One region of the Mesorhizobium sp. M0659 genome, then DNA from elsewhere that is predicted to be linked to it. Evidence: predicted binding sites of a transcription regulator. Region 1 holds the regulator's gene; the other holds the start of a gene.
What was found. The regulator LexA, encoded in region 1, represses DNA repair genes until DNA is damaged. The targets are predictions, from matches to a motif close to TGTTCNNNNTGTGTTCNG.
Positions count from the first base shown of each region.

Region 2: a site for LexA is predicted at 2,976-2,993, ahead of NKI31_RS20430 (putative DNA modification/repair radical SAM protein). Genes of this name have one in related genera too.

Region 1 covers NZ_JAMYPY010000022.1:56,178-64,103, forward strand. Annotated here, with positions in the region: gene kynU (kynureninase) at 1-114, opposite strand, end outside; gene NKI31_RS26490 (GntR family transcriptional regulator) at 280-1,044, shown strand; gene lexA (transcriptional repressor LexA) at 1,249-2,031, shown strand; gene NKI31_RS26500 (ComEC/Rec2 family competence protein) at 2,025-4,481, opposite strand; gene arr (NAD(+)--rifampin ADP-ribosyltransferase) at 4,593-5,009, opposite strand; gene gltX (glutamate--tRNA ligase) at 5,472-6,896, shown strand; gene gltA (citrate synthase) at 7,078-7,926, shown strand, end outside.
Region 2 covers NZ_JAMYPY010000013.1:24,239-32,164, reverse strand. Annotated here, with positions in the region: gene NKI31_RS20440 (aspartate aminotransferase family protein) at 1-1,342, shown strand, start outside; gene NKI31_RS20435 (glutamine synthetase family protein) at 1,378-2,763, shown strand; gene NKI31_RS20430 (putative DNA modification/repair radical SAM protein) at 2,995-4,230, shown strand; gene NKI31_RS20425 (UdgX family uracil-DNA binding protein) at 4,233-5,702, shown strand; gene NKI31_RS20420 (glycerate kinase type-2 family protein) at 5,841-7,121, opposite strand; gene NKI31_RS20415 (heme-degrading domain-containing protein) at 7,289-7,795, opposite strand.

The DNA of each region.
Region 1 (7,926 bases):
ATTGCCGTCGAGATAAATCACGCCTTGCGGCAAGACAAAGCGTTCACGCATGGAGCGCAGCGGATCGGCGGCATCCATTGCTTCGATTGTAGCGAGATCGGGTGTCGTGCTCATGATCCGGCGCCCTTCCATGGACAAACGCGCGCGGCGGAGCCTGCCGCCCAAACATGCCGGCGATCTTGAGTGGTCGCCCTTGAGCTGTCAAACATTATATAATTCACCCATTGAAAGACTTTGATATATAATGATCCGCCGAGCGTTTATGTCTGATGGATCACGATGCTGGATGACGAGCAGACCTCGAAGACGGAAGTGGCCTATCGCCTGCTCAGGCGCGATATTCTTGCGACCCGGCTGGCGCCTGCCGCGCCGTTGAAGCTGAGCACGCTGCGCAACACCTACGGCATCGGCTGGACGCCGTTGCGCGAGGCGCTGTCGCGGCTGGATGCGGAACGGCTTGTGACCGCCATCAGCAACCGTGGGTTTGCGGTCGCTCCCGTCTCTCGGGCGGAGCTCGAGGATCTGGCGCGTGCGCGGCTGGTGGTCGAACTGCCCCTGCTGGTGGAATCGGTCGAGAAGGGCGACCGCGAGTGGGAAGACGCGGTCGTTGCAGCCCACTATCGTCTCTCACGGTGCGGGTCTGTTCTCGACGATCCATCGGATGATGCGGTCGACGCGTGGTACGAAAAACACGATGCCTTCCATGCGGCGCTGCTCAGTGCCGCGACATCCAGTTGGCTGCTGCGCTTCAATGCGACGATTTCCGACCAATTGCATCGCCATCACCGCTTTCTGGGTCTGGCCCCGACGCTGCGCGCCGCCGCCGGCCGCACGGATGGACACCGGAAGGCCGTGGCGGCCCTGCGCGACGCCGTCGCGATCGAACACCATACCGCCCTGATGGAAGCGGCCCTCGATCGCGACGTCGAACGTGCGAAAACTCTGATGACCGCTCACATCGGCTACACGATGCAGGTCTATGCCCAGAGTGAACCCGGCGCGGATGCTGCGCAGCCCCGTCCGAAAAGGAAGCGGCGATCGTAGCCGACGACGCAGGGCACTTTGTCTTCGTTTCACCCCGTTGCCGGCCAACGACTACGAGCGCCGCTCGCGGTGCCGAACGTTACGCTGAACAAAACGTCAACACATTCATTAAACTTTAAAAGGTTGCGGAACACAACTGGAACAGATAGTGTTTGTTCTGGGTTTGTTTTTTTGATTCTGGTTTCAGAACCCCTGGGGGCCGCGATGCTGACGCGCAAACAACATGAGCTTCTGATGTTCATCCATGAACGCCTGAAGGAGAGCGGAATCCCGCCGTCCTTCGACGAGATGAAGGAAGCGCTTGACCTCGCCTCCAAGTCCGGCATCCACCGCCTGATCACGGCGCTTGAGGAGCGCGGTTTCATTCGCCGGCTGCCGAACCGGGCGCGCGCGCTGGAAGTGCTGCGGCTGCCCGACTCGATCGCACCAGGCCTCAATGCGGCGAGGAAGTTTTCGCCGAGCGTCATTCAGGGCAGTCTTGGTCAAACCGGCCAAGGGCAAGGCGGCCAAGGACAAGGCGCGATGGGCCAAGGCGGTCTCGGCCGCCAGATCAAGCCGGGCTCGCCGTCGCGTTCGATGTCGGCCGGCAATGACGATGCCGTTTCCGCGATTTCAATCCCGGTTATGGGACGCATCGCCGCCGGCGTGCCGATCGACGCCATCCAGCATCAGACCCATTCGATCTCGGTGCCGCCCGATATGATCATGGGCGGCGAACACTACGCGCTCGAGGTCAAGGGCGATTCGATGATCGAGGCCGGCATTTTCGATGGCGACACGGTCATCATCCGCAATGCCGACACAGCCAGCCCCGGCGAGATCGTGGTGGCGTTGGTCGACGATGAGGAAGCGACCCTGAAACGCTTCCGCCGCAAGGGCGCCTCGATCGCCCTGGAAGCCGCCAACCCGGCCTACGAGACCCGCATTTTTGGACCGGACAGGGTGAAGGTGCAGGGCAAGCTTGTCGGATTGATCCGGCGCTACTGAGCCGGCTTGGGTTTGTACTTTTCACGCTGGTTGTAGGGCGGCAGGCCGCGCGCTTCGCGGGAGAAGCGGCGTTGCTCGTGCCAGGGGCGATACGGCTTGTCGACGGCGAAGCGGATGGTTGGCGCTGCAGCTGCCGATTGCGGATCGAAGAAGACGGCGGCGCTGCCGTCGCGGGCCAGCTGTTTCTTCGTCACGACCAGCACCAGCGGGTCGCGGCACGGATTGTAGGCGGTGGCGTCATCGATGACGATCAGGCTCGCGAAGGCACAGGCCGGCCGCGCCGTCTTGCGGTCTTTCGCAAGCGCTACAATGGCTCCGGAAGGGTGCCGGGCGATACAGAGATCGCCGGTGCAATAGAAGGGCGAGCCGGGCGGCAGATCGAGCGGATCGAGATCGAACCGCGTATCTGTTGACTCGAAAATCTCAGGTGGGATAATGGTTTCGGCCCGCAGCGCCCGTTTCCAATTGTCCGTGGTGAATTCGTTGGAGCGTTCGCGGTTGAGGGCGAGTTCGCCGCCACCGGTCGGCATGGCCACCAGATGCGCATCCTCGGATATGAGCACGTCGGGCGTAAGCACCTGCGGCACCGTCAACAGGCCGGCCAGCGCGAAAGGCACGGCCGCCAACCTGAGCCAGGTGGTGGCCATGGTGGCGATGACGAGGGCGACCGCCACCAACAGCACCGAGCGGATGGAGATCAGCCCGACGGCGTCGACCGGCGAGCGCTCGGAAATCCAGGCCGATATAGCGATCATCGCCATCAGACCCTTGCCCATCACATAGAGGAACGGCCCGTCGGCGCCGAACGGCATCGCCAGTGCGCTGAGCACGGCAAAAGGCATGACGATCAACGAAACAATCGGCATCACGGCCAGATTGGCGATCAGGCTGAGCGGCGACACACGCTGAAAATGCCAGATGGCGAACAGCAAGGTTGCACTGCCGGCGATGATCGAGGTCATGGCGAGGCCGCCCATGGCCAGCGCGAATTTTCGCGACAGGAAGCCGACGAAGGAGCGCTTTGCCGGCGGCGTTCTCACCTTGTCGGCGCGGTAATCGGCCCAGCCGGCATAGGCGCCGACAAGGGCGGCGGTGGCAGCAAACGACATCTGGAAGCTGGGACCGACCACCTCGTGCGGCGACACCAGGATGACGGCAATGGCGGAGATCGCCAGATTGCGCATGGTGAGTGCGGCGCGATCAAACAGCACGGCGACAAGCATGACCGCCAGCATGATGAAGCTGCGCTCGGCGGCAACCACGACGCCTGAAATGACGAGATAGGCGGCGATGGAGACGAGTGCTGCCACTGCTGCATATTTCTTGACTGGGCGGCGCGAAGAGAAATCGGGAAACAGCGCAAAGGCGCCACGCAGCAACGCCATGATGGTGCCGGCAACCAGCGCCATGTGCAGGCCGGAGATGGAGATGATGTGGTAGATGCCGGTGCGCCGCATCGCTTCGTTGACCTCGTCCGGGATGCCGGCGCGCACCCCGACAATCAACGCCGCGGCAATCTCGCCTTCGGCGCCGCCGATTTTGCCCCTGATATGGTCGGCAATGTTTTCGCGCGCGTTCTCGATTGCCGAGGAGAGCCGCGCGGTCAGCGGCGGCGGTCCCTGCGTAGCAATGGTTTTCGGATTGCCGAGAAAGAAGCCGCTGCCGCCGATACCGGTGAAATAGCTGTCGAAGGAGAAATCGTAGCTCTCCGGCCGCACCGGACCGGTCGGCGGCAACAGCCTGGCATAGCCGGTGATCAGGGAGCCGGCGGTCATATCGGCGGGAACGGTCCGCGCCGAGAGCCTGACCCGCTCCGGGGCATAGCGCAGCTCGGGGTAAGCGGTCGAAACCACATCGAGCGTCAGCCTGATGCGGCCGCTTTCCATCTGTTCGAGACTGACGACGCGGCCGGTCAGCCGTGTCTGAATCTCGGAGCCGAGCATCTGCGTTCCGGCGCGCCAAGTCTCGACTTTGGCGGCGACGACGCCGAGCGCGCACAGCATCGCGGCCATGCAGAACAGATGCGTCCTCGGCCGCGATCGCGTGGCGAGGGCGCAACATGTCGCCAGCACCACAATGGCGATTGGCTGCGCAAAGCCGGGCTCGCCGGCCAGCGAGAAATAAATGATGACGCCGGCCGCCAGGAAAACCGGCACCAGCAGGAAGGCGACGCCCCGGTCGAGCTCCGTGTTGGCGGCCACGGCAAGGCTGCGGCGGAGCGCGGGCCATGACGGACGGCGAAGCCGTCTGCGCAGACGGGCGATAGATCCGGGCGCTGTGACTTGCGCCGGCAACGCGTGACCGGGCAGCGCAGGCGCGACGCCGGGATGCGGCTCAGGCAGCGCGAGGGGCAGCGGCTCGGCATAGGGACTATCGGCAAACAGCGAGCGTTCGCTGACGCTTGCCTCGGCGCCTTCGCCTTCCTTCGTGCCCCGGCCACGTCCAGCCATCGGGTCTGCCCCTTGCGCCCCAGACCCCTATGCTACATGAACGCGCAAAGCGCGAAAGTCCGCGTGATCACGTCCACCGCGCCGGAATCGACCATCACCTGGCAAGGACGCTCAATCCTCAATCATATCCTGGCCCTCCGCTCTCAGGCGAGCAAGCCCATCGTGCATTGCCTTCAATTGTTCCGGTGTATGACCCTGCCATTCACCGAGTTCACCCAGGATGAGCAACGGATCACGGGAGCGGTAGGATTTCGTCGGATTACCGGGAAATTTTTTGTCGGTCAGGTTAGGGTCATCCATAAAAAACCCCGTCGGCTTTACGATGTAAATCCTTTGACGACCGTCACCCGTTGCAAGCTCTGCTCCCCAGATGGCGGCTTCAAGTGTCTGGGAGAAATATATCCATGACAGTGGTTGATCTCTGAAATTGGAAGGATGGCCGACGCTCAGCAGATCCCCGGGTTTCAAATCCGCCCGGGTACCATGGTAGAACGGATCACCCTCCGTATGGTCGGCGTTTCTGGTCATCGGTAGTCCTTCTTTCAATCTGCCTCCTTCGTGGCGGACCGGACTGCACACAGTTGCGGTGTTCACGATAATGATTGCAGAAAGGTCAATATGCGTGACCAAGCCAACGCTGTCACGGCGGCGTTGTAGTCGGGCAGTGCCGCCTCCGTGAAGAAATGTCCGCTCGTCAGAGGAGGCTACCACCGTCGCAGCGATGTTCCAGGCACTGTGACGGACGCTGCAGCCGAATGAAACCCAGACATTGACGCTGCTGCCAAACGAGGTTGCGCGGAGGGTGCGAACAGATTTTGTGCTACAAGGCTCCAGCGCCCGTTGACGCAACCGATAATTGCCGACGTGCCCCGGCCACGTCCAGCCATCGGGCCTGCCCCTTGCGCCCCAGACCCCCTATGCTACATGAACGCGCAAAGCGCGAAAGTCCGCGCGATCACGCTCCGTTTTCCAAGGCTTCCCGAGAGTTCCATGTCCGACACGGTCGTCACCCGTTTTGCCCCCTCGCCCACCGGCTATCTGCATATCGGCGGCGCGCGCACGGCGCTGTTCAACTGGCTGTACGCCAAGCACACCGGCGGCACGATGGTGCTGCGCATCGAGGACACCGACCGTGAACGCTTCAACGAGGCGGCGACACAGGCCATTCTGGATGGGCTGACCTGGCTCGGCCTTTCCTGGGACGGTGAGGCCATATCGCAGTTCGAGCGCGCGCCGCGCCACCGTGAGGTGGCCGAGGAGCTGGTGCGCCTGGGCAAGGCCTATTACAGCTACGAGACGCCTGCCGAGCTCGAGGCGATGCGCGAGGCCGCACGCGCCAAGGGCCTGCCGCCGCGCTACAATGGCGCGTGGCGCGATCGTGCCCCCTCGGAGGCGCCTCCCGGCGTCAAGGGCGCCATCCGCATCAAGGCGCCGACCGAGGGCGAAACCGTGGTGCACGACCGTGTGCAGGGCGAGGTGCGCTTCCCCAACAAGGACCTCGACGATTTCATCATCCTGCGCTCGGACGGCAATCCGACCTACATGCATGCCGTCGTCGTCGACGACCATGACATGGGCGTCACCCACATCATCCGTGGCGACGACCATCTGACCAACGCCGCGCGCCAGACGGTGATCTACAACGCCATGGGCTGGGACGTCCCGTCGATGTCGCATATCCCGCTGATCCACGGCGCCGACGGCGCCAAGCTGTCGAAGCGGCACGGCGCACTCGGTGTCGAGGCTTATCGCGCCATGGGCTATCTGCCCGAGGCACTGCTCAACTATCTGGCGCGGCTCGGCTGGAGCCATGGCGACGACGAGATCATGTCGATCAAGGACATGATTTCGTGGTTCGACATCGGCGATGTCAACAAGGGTGCGGCGCGCTTCGACTTCGCCAAGCTCGAGTCAATCAACGGCGCGCATATGCGCAAGATGGCCGATACCGAGCTGTTCGACATTTTCGTCGCCACTCTGCCATACCTCGAAGGCGGATCTGCTATCGCCGCCCGTCTCGACGACGCCAGGAAGGCGCAGCTGCTGGCCGCCTTGCCGGGCCTGAAAGAGCGCGCCAAGACGCTGGTGGAACTGGCCGATGGCGCGGCCTTCCTGTTCGTCGAGCGGCCGCTGCCGATCGACGAGAAGGCGGCAGCACTGCTCAGTGCCGACGCGCGCGCGATCCTGCGCGGCGCACATGCCGCTTTGCAGACTGTTTCGGGCGATTGGTCGGCTGCCGCGGCTGAAGCCGCGGTGCGCGAGTTCGCAGCGGCCGGCGGCCACAAGCTCGGCGCCGTGGCCCAACCGCTCCGGGCGGCCCTTACCGGCCGTAGCACCTCGCCCGGCGTGTTCGACGTGCTTGCCGTGCTTGGCCGCGAGGAAAGCCTGGCCCGGATTGCGGATCAAATCGATTAGGAGCGAGCTGGCCCAAAAAGATTGGCATTGAAAGGCGGGTTTCGCAGTGCAACATTAGGCCTTGGCCCAATCAGGCACGCACCTCCCAAAATGCGGTGGCGAGTTCGCGCATTCCGGTGATTTCGACGTGTCGTTTGCAGGAATTGCCTTGCCGGCATGAGGAACATGAAGGAGTTTGAGAATGAGCGAAGCTGCGACAAGACTGGAAACCGGCAGCAAGACGACGCACCCGTCGACTGCCACGCTCGAACTGGCCGGCAAGACGCATGAATTCAAGGTGCGAAGCGGGTCGGTCGGGCCCGACGTCATCGACATCGGTGCGCTCTACAACACCACCGGCGCCTTCACCTACGATCCCGGCTTCACTTCGACGGCGAGCTGCGAGTCGGCGATAACCTTCATCGACGGCGATGCCGGCATCCTGCTTCACCGCGGCTATCCCATCGACCAGCTGGCCGAGCATGGCGACTTCCTCGAAGTCTGCTACCTCCTGCTCTACGGCGAACTGCCGACCAAGGCACAGAAGGACGATTTCGACTACCGGGTGACGCGCCACACCATGGTGCACGAGCAGATGTCGCGCTTCTTCACCGGCTTCCGCCGCGACGCGCATCCGATGGCTGTGATGTGCGGCGTGGTCGGCGCGCTGTCGGCCTTCTATCACGACTCCACCGACATTTCGGACCCGTATCAGCGCATGGTCGCCTCGATGCGGCTGATTGCCAAGATGCCGACGATTGCGGCCATGGCCTACAAATACCATATCGGCCAGCCCTTCATTTACCCGAAGAACGAGCTGAACTTCGCCGCCAACTTCCTGCATATGTGCTTTGCGGTTCCGTGCGAGGAATACAAGATCAATCCGGTGCTGGCGCGCGCCATGGAGCGCATCTTCATTCTGCATGCCGACCACGAACAGAACGCCTCGACCTCGACCGTGCGGCTTGCAGGCTCGTCGGGCGCCAATCCGTTCGCCTGCATCGCCGCCGGCATCGCCTGCCTGTGGGGCCCGGCGCATGGCGGCGCCAAT
Region 2 (7,926 bases), on a different contig from region 1:
CAGCCGTGACCGCATCGCTGCATTGCGGACAAGCGAGGCGAACACCTTCCGCAAGGCGCGGCCGAAATCGCAGGCCAAGGTCGGTAACGGCCTGCCAGGCTTCTTCGGCGGTGTGCCGATGCACTGGATGAACGACTGGCCGACGCCATTCCCGATCCTGGTCGAAAGCGCCAAGGGCGCCGCCATCACGGATATCGACGGCAACAGGCTCGACGATTTCTGCCTCGGTGACACCGGCTCGATGTTCGGCCATTCGCCGCCGCCGGTGGCGCGCGCCATCCGCCGCCAGGCCGGGCGCGGCCTGACCTATATGCTGCCTTCGGAAGATGCGCTGGCCATCGGGCCACTGCTCACACAGCGTTTCGGTCTGCCGTTCTGGCAGATCGCCAGCACCGCCACCGACGCCAACCGCTTCGCGCTGCGTGTTGCCCGCGCTATCACCGGTCGGGAAAAGATCCTGGTCTTCAACGGCTGCTATCACGGCTCGGTCGACGAGACGATGGTGCGGCTGGTCGACGGCAAAGCTGTCAACCGGCCGGGCCTGGCGGGCGAATTCCGCGACCTGACCAGGATGGCGAAGGTCATCGAATTCAACGATGTTGCTGCACTGGAAGCGGCGCTCGCCGACCGCGATGTCGCCTGCGTCATCGCCGAGCCGGTGCTGACAAATTCCTGCATGGTGCTGCCCGATCCGGGTTTTCACGACGCGTTGCGCAAACTGACGCGCGCGGCCGGAACGCTGCTGCTGATCGACGAGACCCACACCATCTCGACCGGCCCAGGGGGCTACACCAGAAAATTCGGACTGCAGCCCGACCTTTTCGTGCTGGGCAAGCCGATCGCCGGTGGCGTGTCGGCAAGCGTGTGGGGCATGAGCGACGAGGTCGCCTCGCGCTATGCCGACTACAATCGGACCAAGGAGCCGGGCTATTCCGGCATGGGCACGACGCTGTCGGCGAACCCGCTGCAGTTCGCAGCCATGCGCGCAACGCTCGAAGAGGTGATGACGCAGGAGAATTATACCCGGATGGATCGCCTCGCCCTGCGGCTCGATGCCGGGCTGACCGGCGTCATCGATCGCTACAATCTGCCCTGGCATGTCGCCCGCGTCGGCGCCCGCGTCGAGTTCGTCTGCGCCCCTGGCCCGCTCAGGAATAGCGCCGAAGCCGAGACTGCCCATGCGCCGGAGCTTGAGGCGGCTATCCATGTCGCGCTGGTCAACCAGGGCGTGCTGATCGCGCCCTTTCACAACATGATGCTGATCTCGCCGGCCACCACCGGCGCCCAGGTCAACCGGCTGATCACCGCCTTCGCCACGGTTGCGGCAAGGCTGACGGCATGAGACAAGCTGCCAAGCCAAACTCGAGTACACTAATCATGACTTCACCTTCGGGCTCGACGCCCGCCGAGGCGCAAGCCTTTCTCGACGCCCATCCCGAAATCGAAGCCTTCGATATCGTCTTGACCGACGCCAACGGGGTCGGCCGCGGCAAGATCGTGCGCCGGCATGAGCTGAAAAGCATCTTCGAGGGCGGCCGCCACATGCCGATCTCGATCCTCGGCCTCGACATCACCGGCGAGGATGTGCACGAAACCGGGCTGATCTGGACGACTGGAGACGGCGATCTCAGGGCATGGCCGATCCCCGGCACGCTGGTGCCGCTTTACGGCACGAACCCGCCGCGCGGCCAGTTGCTGATGGCGATGTACCATCTCGAGGGACAGCCTATGTCGTCGGACCCACGGCTGGCGCTGGCCAGGCAGGTCGACATCTTGGCGGCCAAGGGCCTCTATCCCGCCGGCGCCTTCGAACTCGAATTTTTCCTGCTTGCCAATGAGCGTGACGCCGACGGCAAGGTAAAGCCGGCGGACGCCGTGCTCGACGGCCGCCGCTCGGCCAAGACGGAAGTCTATTCCGTCGACCATCTGCACGGCATGGAGCCGCTGTTTTCCGACATCTATGCCGCGGCTAAGGCGCAAGGCATTCCGGCCGAAACGGTGATTTCCGAATACGCGCCCGGCCAGTACGAGCTGACGCTGAACTATCGCAAGGATGTCATGCGGGCGGCCGACGACCTCGTCATGTTGAAGCGGCTGGTGCGGGCGCAGGCGCGCCGCCATGGTGTTACCGCCTGCTTCATGGCCAAGCCGATCGAAAAATATGCCGGCTCCGGCATGCATTTCCATGTTTCGCTGCAGGACAAGAACGGCCGCAACGTTTTTGCCGAAGCCGGCGGCGAAAGCTGGTCGCTGCCGCTGCTGCAGGGGCTCGGCGGGCTGATCCAGACCATGGCCGAATCGATGCTGGTGTTTGCGCCGCACGCCAATTCCTGGCGGCGCTTCGTCTCGCAGTCCTATGCGCCGGTGGCGCCGACCTGGGGCGTCAACAACCGTTCGGTGGCGCTGCGCGTGCCGGCCGGCGACGCCAAGAACCGGCGCATCGAGCACCGGCCGTCGGGCGTCGACGCCAATCCCTACCTGATCGCGGCAACGGTGCTGGCCGGCATCATCAAGGGTCTGGACGAAGGCCTCGACCCCGGCCCTGAAACCACTGGGAATGGCTATGAAGCCGCTGTCACGCGCACGACCATGCCGGTCGACTGGCGCGCCGCGATCGAGGCGGCGCGGGCCTCGAGCTTCCTGAAAGAGGCGCTTGGCGAGGATCTGCATCGCACCTTCGTGGCGATCAAGCAGTCGGAGTATCTGCGCGTCGCGCGTACGGTGAGCGAGCTGGACTACCACCTCTACCTGCACGAGGTCTGAGAGACCGTTTCGAAATTCTACTCCGGCGGCCATCGATGGTGGTTTCTGCGCTTCCGATGCTCACGGACCAAATGTCCGCTGCGCTTCGGTTCTCGAAACCACCACCATATGACTCGCCAGAGCGAATTTCGAAACGGTCTCTGATTGCCCTGACGGCGGGCGGCGATCACTTTTTCGCCGCCTGCATCAAATGAGGTGGCGCTGCAGCCTTCAAGAACATATCATGAACAGATGAGCGCGCCCACCGTCCGTGAAAAGCTGGCAATCCTGTCTGACGCCGCCAAATACGACGCCTCCTGTGCTTCGTCCGGCTCGGCGAAGAAGGATTCGCTCCAATCCGGCGGTATCGGCTCCACGGAAGGCATGGGCATCTGCCATTCCTACGCGCCGGATGGCCGCTGCATTTCGCTCCTGAAAATCCTGCTCACCAATTTCTGCATTTACGATTGCAGCTACTGCATCAACCGCTCGTCATCGAATGTGCGCCGCGCCCGCTTTAGCATCGACGAGGTGGTGAAGCTGACCATGGACTTTTATCGGCGCAACTACATCGAAGGCCTGTTCCTGTCCTCCGGCGTCATCCGTTCGCCCGACGAGACCATGGCCGAAATGGTGGAAGTGGCGCGGCGGCTGCGGCTGGACGAAAAATTCTCCGGCTATATTCATCTGAAGACCATTCCGGAAAGCTCGGCCGAACTGGTCGAGCAGGCCGGGCTCTACGCCGACCGGCTGTCTATCAATGTCGAACTGCCGACCGATGAGGGCGTGAAGAAACTAGCGCCGGAGAAGAAGCCGCAAACGATCCGGCTTTCCATGGCGAACCTGCGCCGGAAGATGGAGGAAAAGGCCGAGCCGACGTTGCGGACCAAGAAGCGCGAACGCTTTGCGCCCGGAGGTCAGTCGACGCAGATGATCGTCGGCGCCGACAAGACATCCGACGACGGTATCTTGCACTCCAGTGCGCGGCTCTATGGCAGCTACCATCTGCGGCGCGTCTATTACTCCGCCTTCAGCCCGATCCCGGATTCGTCATCGTCGCTGCCGCTCCAGAAACCGCCGCTGATGCGCGAGCACCGGCTCTATCAGGCCGACTGGCTGATGCGCTTCTACGGCTTTTCGCAGCCGGAAATCCTCGCCGGCAGCAGCGACGGCATGCTCGATCTCGCCATTGACCCCAAGCTCGCCTGGGCTTTGCGCAATCGGGCGAGGTTTCCCGTCGACATCAACCGCGCCGATCGGGAAGCGCTGCTGCGGGTTCCGGGTCTGGGCACCAAGGTGGTGGCGAAGATCCTTGAAACCCGCCGCCACCGACGTATGCGGCTGGAAGATGTCGGACGGATCTGCCATTCGATCGCCAAGCTGAGGCCCTTCATCATCGCCGAAGGCTGGTCGCCGGGCGGACTCACCGACAAGACAGGCCTGCGCGATACGATCGTAAAGTCCTGCGAACAACTGTCGCTGTTTTGACCATGCAGCCGGCCCAGCTCGACCTTGCCCGATACACTGTCCGGCTAGCGAGCCAGACCGATTTCGCCGGTTGGCGCGATGCGGCACGGCGTCTGACGCTGAATGAGGTCCGGCCTGAGGATATTAGTTGGGGTGTCGGGTCCGACGCCAATGATCCTCGAGATGCCTTGCCGGCGGTGCCAGAGGGCGCGCAGCTTACCGTCCCGCGCGAGTTCATCGCCCATGCCGAAACCGCCTTCTGCCACTCCGACCCCGGCCGGTTTGCCTTTCTCTACTGGATGCTTTGGCGCCTGCGCACCGAGCCGAAACTGCTGGCGATCGCATCCGATCCCGACACCAGGCGGCTCGAAGCCATGGAAAAGGCGGTGCGGCGCGACGGCCATAAGATGCATGCCTTCGTACGCTTCCGGAAGATCGGCTACGGCGAGGACGAGCGCTACGTCGCCTGGTTCGAGCCGGAGCATTTCATTGTCGAGCGCAACGCGGATTTCTTCGTCCGGCGGTTCACCGGCATGCGCTGGACCGTCCTGACGCCCTATGCCTCCGCCGACTGGAATGGCGAAAGGCTGGCGATCGGCCCGGGTGCGGCCAAGGGCGATGCACCCGATCAGGACGACACCGAGGCGTTGTGGCTGACCTATTTCCAGAACATCTTCAACCCGGCGCGGCTCAAGGTGAAGGCGATGCAGAAGGAGATGCCGAAGAAATATTGGCGGAACCTTCCCGAGGCCTCGCTCATTCCAGATCTGATCGCAGGAGCGGACGAGGCCGCTATAGCCATGATTGCCAGACAACCGACGACGCCGGCGCCGCACCACACCAAGCTGCAGGCAAGACATTGGCCGAAGCCCGAGCCGGCCGAGGCGCCGGATGAAGACGATGCCAAGACGATTTCCGATTTGCGCGAGGCTGCAAAGGGTTGTCGTCGCTGCCCGCTCTGGCGCGACGCGACACAGACCGTGTTCGGCGAGGGGCCGGATGACGCCAAAGTGGTCTTCGTCGGCGAACAACCTGGCGATCAGGAAGATCTCGCCGGCAAACCTTTTGTCGGGCCAGCGGGCAAAGTGTTCGATGCAATTCTCGATGACGCAGGCGTCGACCGGCAAAAAGTCTACGTCACCAACGCCGTCAAGCACTTCAAGTTCGAGCCGCGCGGCAAGCGCCGCATCCACTCGAAGCCAAATACCGGCGAAGTCCAGGCCTGCCGCTGGTGGATCGGCCGGGAGCTTGAGCTGATCAAGCCGGACCTCGCCGTGGCGCTTGGGGCAACGGCGGCGTTGTCGCTGCTGGGCAAGGCCATTGCCGTGACGAAAATGCGCGGCCAGTTGATCGAACGCGAGGATGGCTTGCGCGTGTTCATCACCATCCACCCGTCCTTTATCCTGCGCATTCACGAGCCGACGGACAAGGAGGCTGAGCGCGAGCGGTTCCTAAAGGATATGAAAGAGGTGAAGCGGCTGATGGGGTCGTGAGATGAGCGAAAGCCTCAGCGACATCGTCATCCGCGGGCGGAACAAGGAGCTTCGCTCCTGCTTCGCCCAGGGATGACGAAGCTGAGTGGCTTCACGGTCGTGAATCCAACGTTGGAAACTTCGGCCGCCACGGCCGAATTAACTGATCAGGATTGCCCTCAGATCATTCACATTCGTACCCGTCGGCCCCGGCACGAACAGATCGCCGATCGCGTTGAACGCCGTCCAGGCATTGTTGCCGGCCAGCATCGCCTTGGCGCCGACGCCGGCGGCACGCATGCGCGAGACGGTCGAGCCATCGGCAAAGGCGCCGGCATTGTCTTCCGAGCCATCGATGCCGTCGGTATCGGCGGCCAGTGCATGAATACCTTCCGCGCCGCTGATGCCGATGGCAAAGGCGAGCAGGAATTCGGAGTTGCGGCCGCCCTTGCCCCTTTTTCCGTCAACAGGGGCCCGCAAGGTCACGGTCGTCTCGCCGCCGGACAGGATCAGCACCGGCTTTTTGAACGGCCGGTTGCGCGTCGCCACTTCGCGCGCAATGGCTGCATGCACGCCACCGACCTCGCGCGCCTCGCCCTCGATGGAATCGGAGAGGATGACGGCTTCGATGCCCTGCCGTTTTGCCTCAGCGGCTGCCGCTTCCAGCGACACGCCAGCCGAGGCGATCAGGTGCACTTCATTGCGTGAAAAGCGCTGGTCATCCGGATCTGGCGCATCGGCCTCTGGCGAGTTGATGTGCGCCATGACGGCGTCGGGCAGTTTCATGCCGTAGGCCGCTATCGAGGCCAGCGCATCGGCGCGGTTGCCGGAGTCGGGCACGGTCGGGCCGGAGGCCACCAGGGCCGGGTTGTCGCCGGGAATGTCAGAGACAACCAGTGATACCAGTTTGGCCGGCCAGGCGGCAGCTGCCAGCCGGCCGCCCTTGATGGTCGAGAGATGCTTGCGGATTGTGTTCATCGCCGCGATCGGCGCGCCGGAGGCAAGCAGCGCCTCGTTGACGGCGATTTCGTCGGCGAGCGTCAGGCCGGCGGCAGGCGACGGCAGCAGCGCCGATCCTCCGCCCGATATCAGCGCCACTACCAGGTCGTCCGCAGTCAGCCCTTGCACCTTTTCGAGCAGGCGCCGCGACGCCTCAAGACCGGCAGCGTCCGGTACCGGATGTGCCGCCTCGATGATTTCGATGCGCTCGCATCTGGCGCCATAGCCGTAGCGGGTGACGACCAGCCCTTCGATTGGGCCATCCCACACCTTCTCGAACGCGGCCGCCATCTGCGCCGAGCCCTTGCCGGCGCCAATGACAATGGTACGGCCCTTGGGCCTGGCCGGCAGATGATCCCTGATGGTCCGTTCAGGATCGGCAGCGGCAACAGCGGCATTGAAGATCGAGATGAGAAAGGATTTGGGATCGAGCACGGTTATCCTTGGCCGTAACTGGCGGTTTTCAAAATGAGCAAACGTTGGCGCTGCCCCTCACCCTCACCCCGTGAAAGACGGGGAGAGGGGATCGCCAGCGCTCGAGCTTGTCCTTTCTCCCGTCACTATACGGGGAGAAGGTGCCGGCAGGCGGATGAGGGGCAGCGCCAACGTCACGATTTACCTTCCGGCGGCAGCGCCAATTGTGTCCGATCGACGCCGAGATGATCGCACAGTGCATCGACGACGACGCCATGATCCTGGCGTTCCGGCAGGCCGGAGACGGCGATGACGCCAATGACGCCGGCACCCTTTACAGTCACCGGAAACCCGCCGCCGGCCAGTACGTAATCAGCAATATCCAGCCCCTCGCCGACCTTGAAGGTGCGGTCCGGTCGCTGCTGTTCCAGCACCAGACGATAGGTGCTCCTGAGGTAGCGCTTGACCACATTGATCTTGCGTCGTGCCCAGTCGGGGTTGGAGGCGTTTGAACCGGGCATCGCGGCATAAAACAGCGGCCGATCCCACAGCCTGATATCGACAATGATGGGCAGCTTTTCGGCCAGCGCCCGCTCGCGGATCGCCGCGCCGACCTTGAAGGCGACGGCCTCGTCGAAGGCCGGGAAGACCAGCGTCTCTTCCTGTTTCTGGATCAGAGCGATGTCGTCGGCAGCGGCCATTTTGTTCTCCGAAGTCAGTCACAAATCGTGTGTACGACAAGCTCCGCCCGGTCAAGGTCTCGTCGCGGTGGTGGTCTTGCCCCGCCAGGGTCGACCCCCACTCCGTCGAGCTTCTCTCGACACCTCTCCCC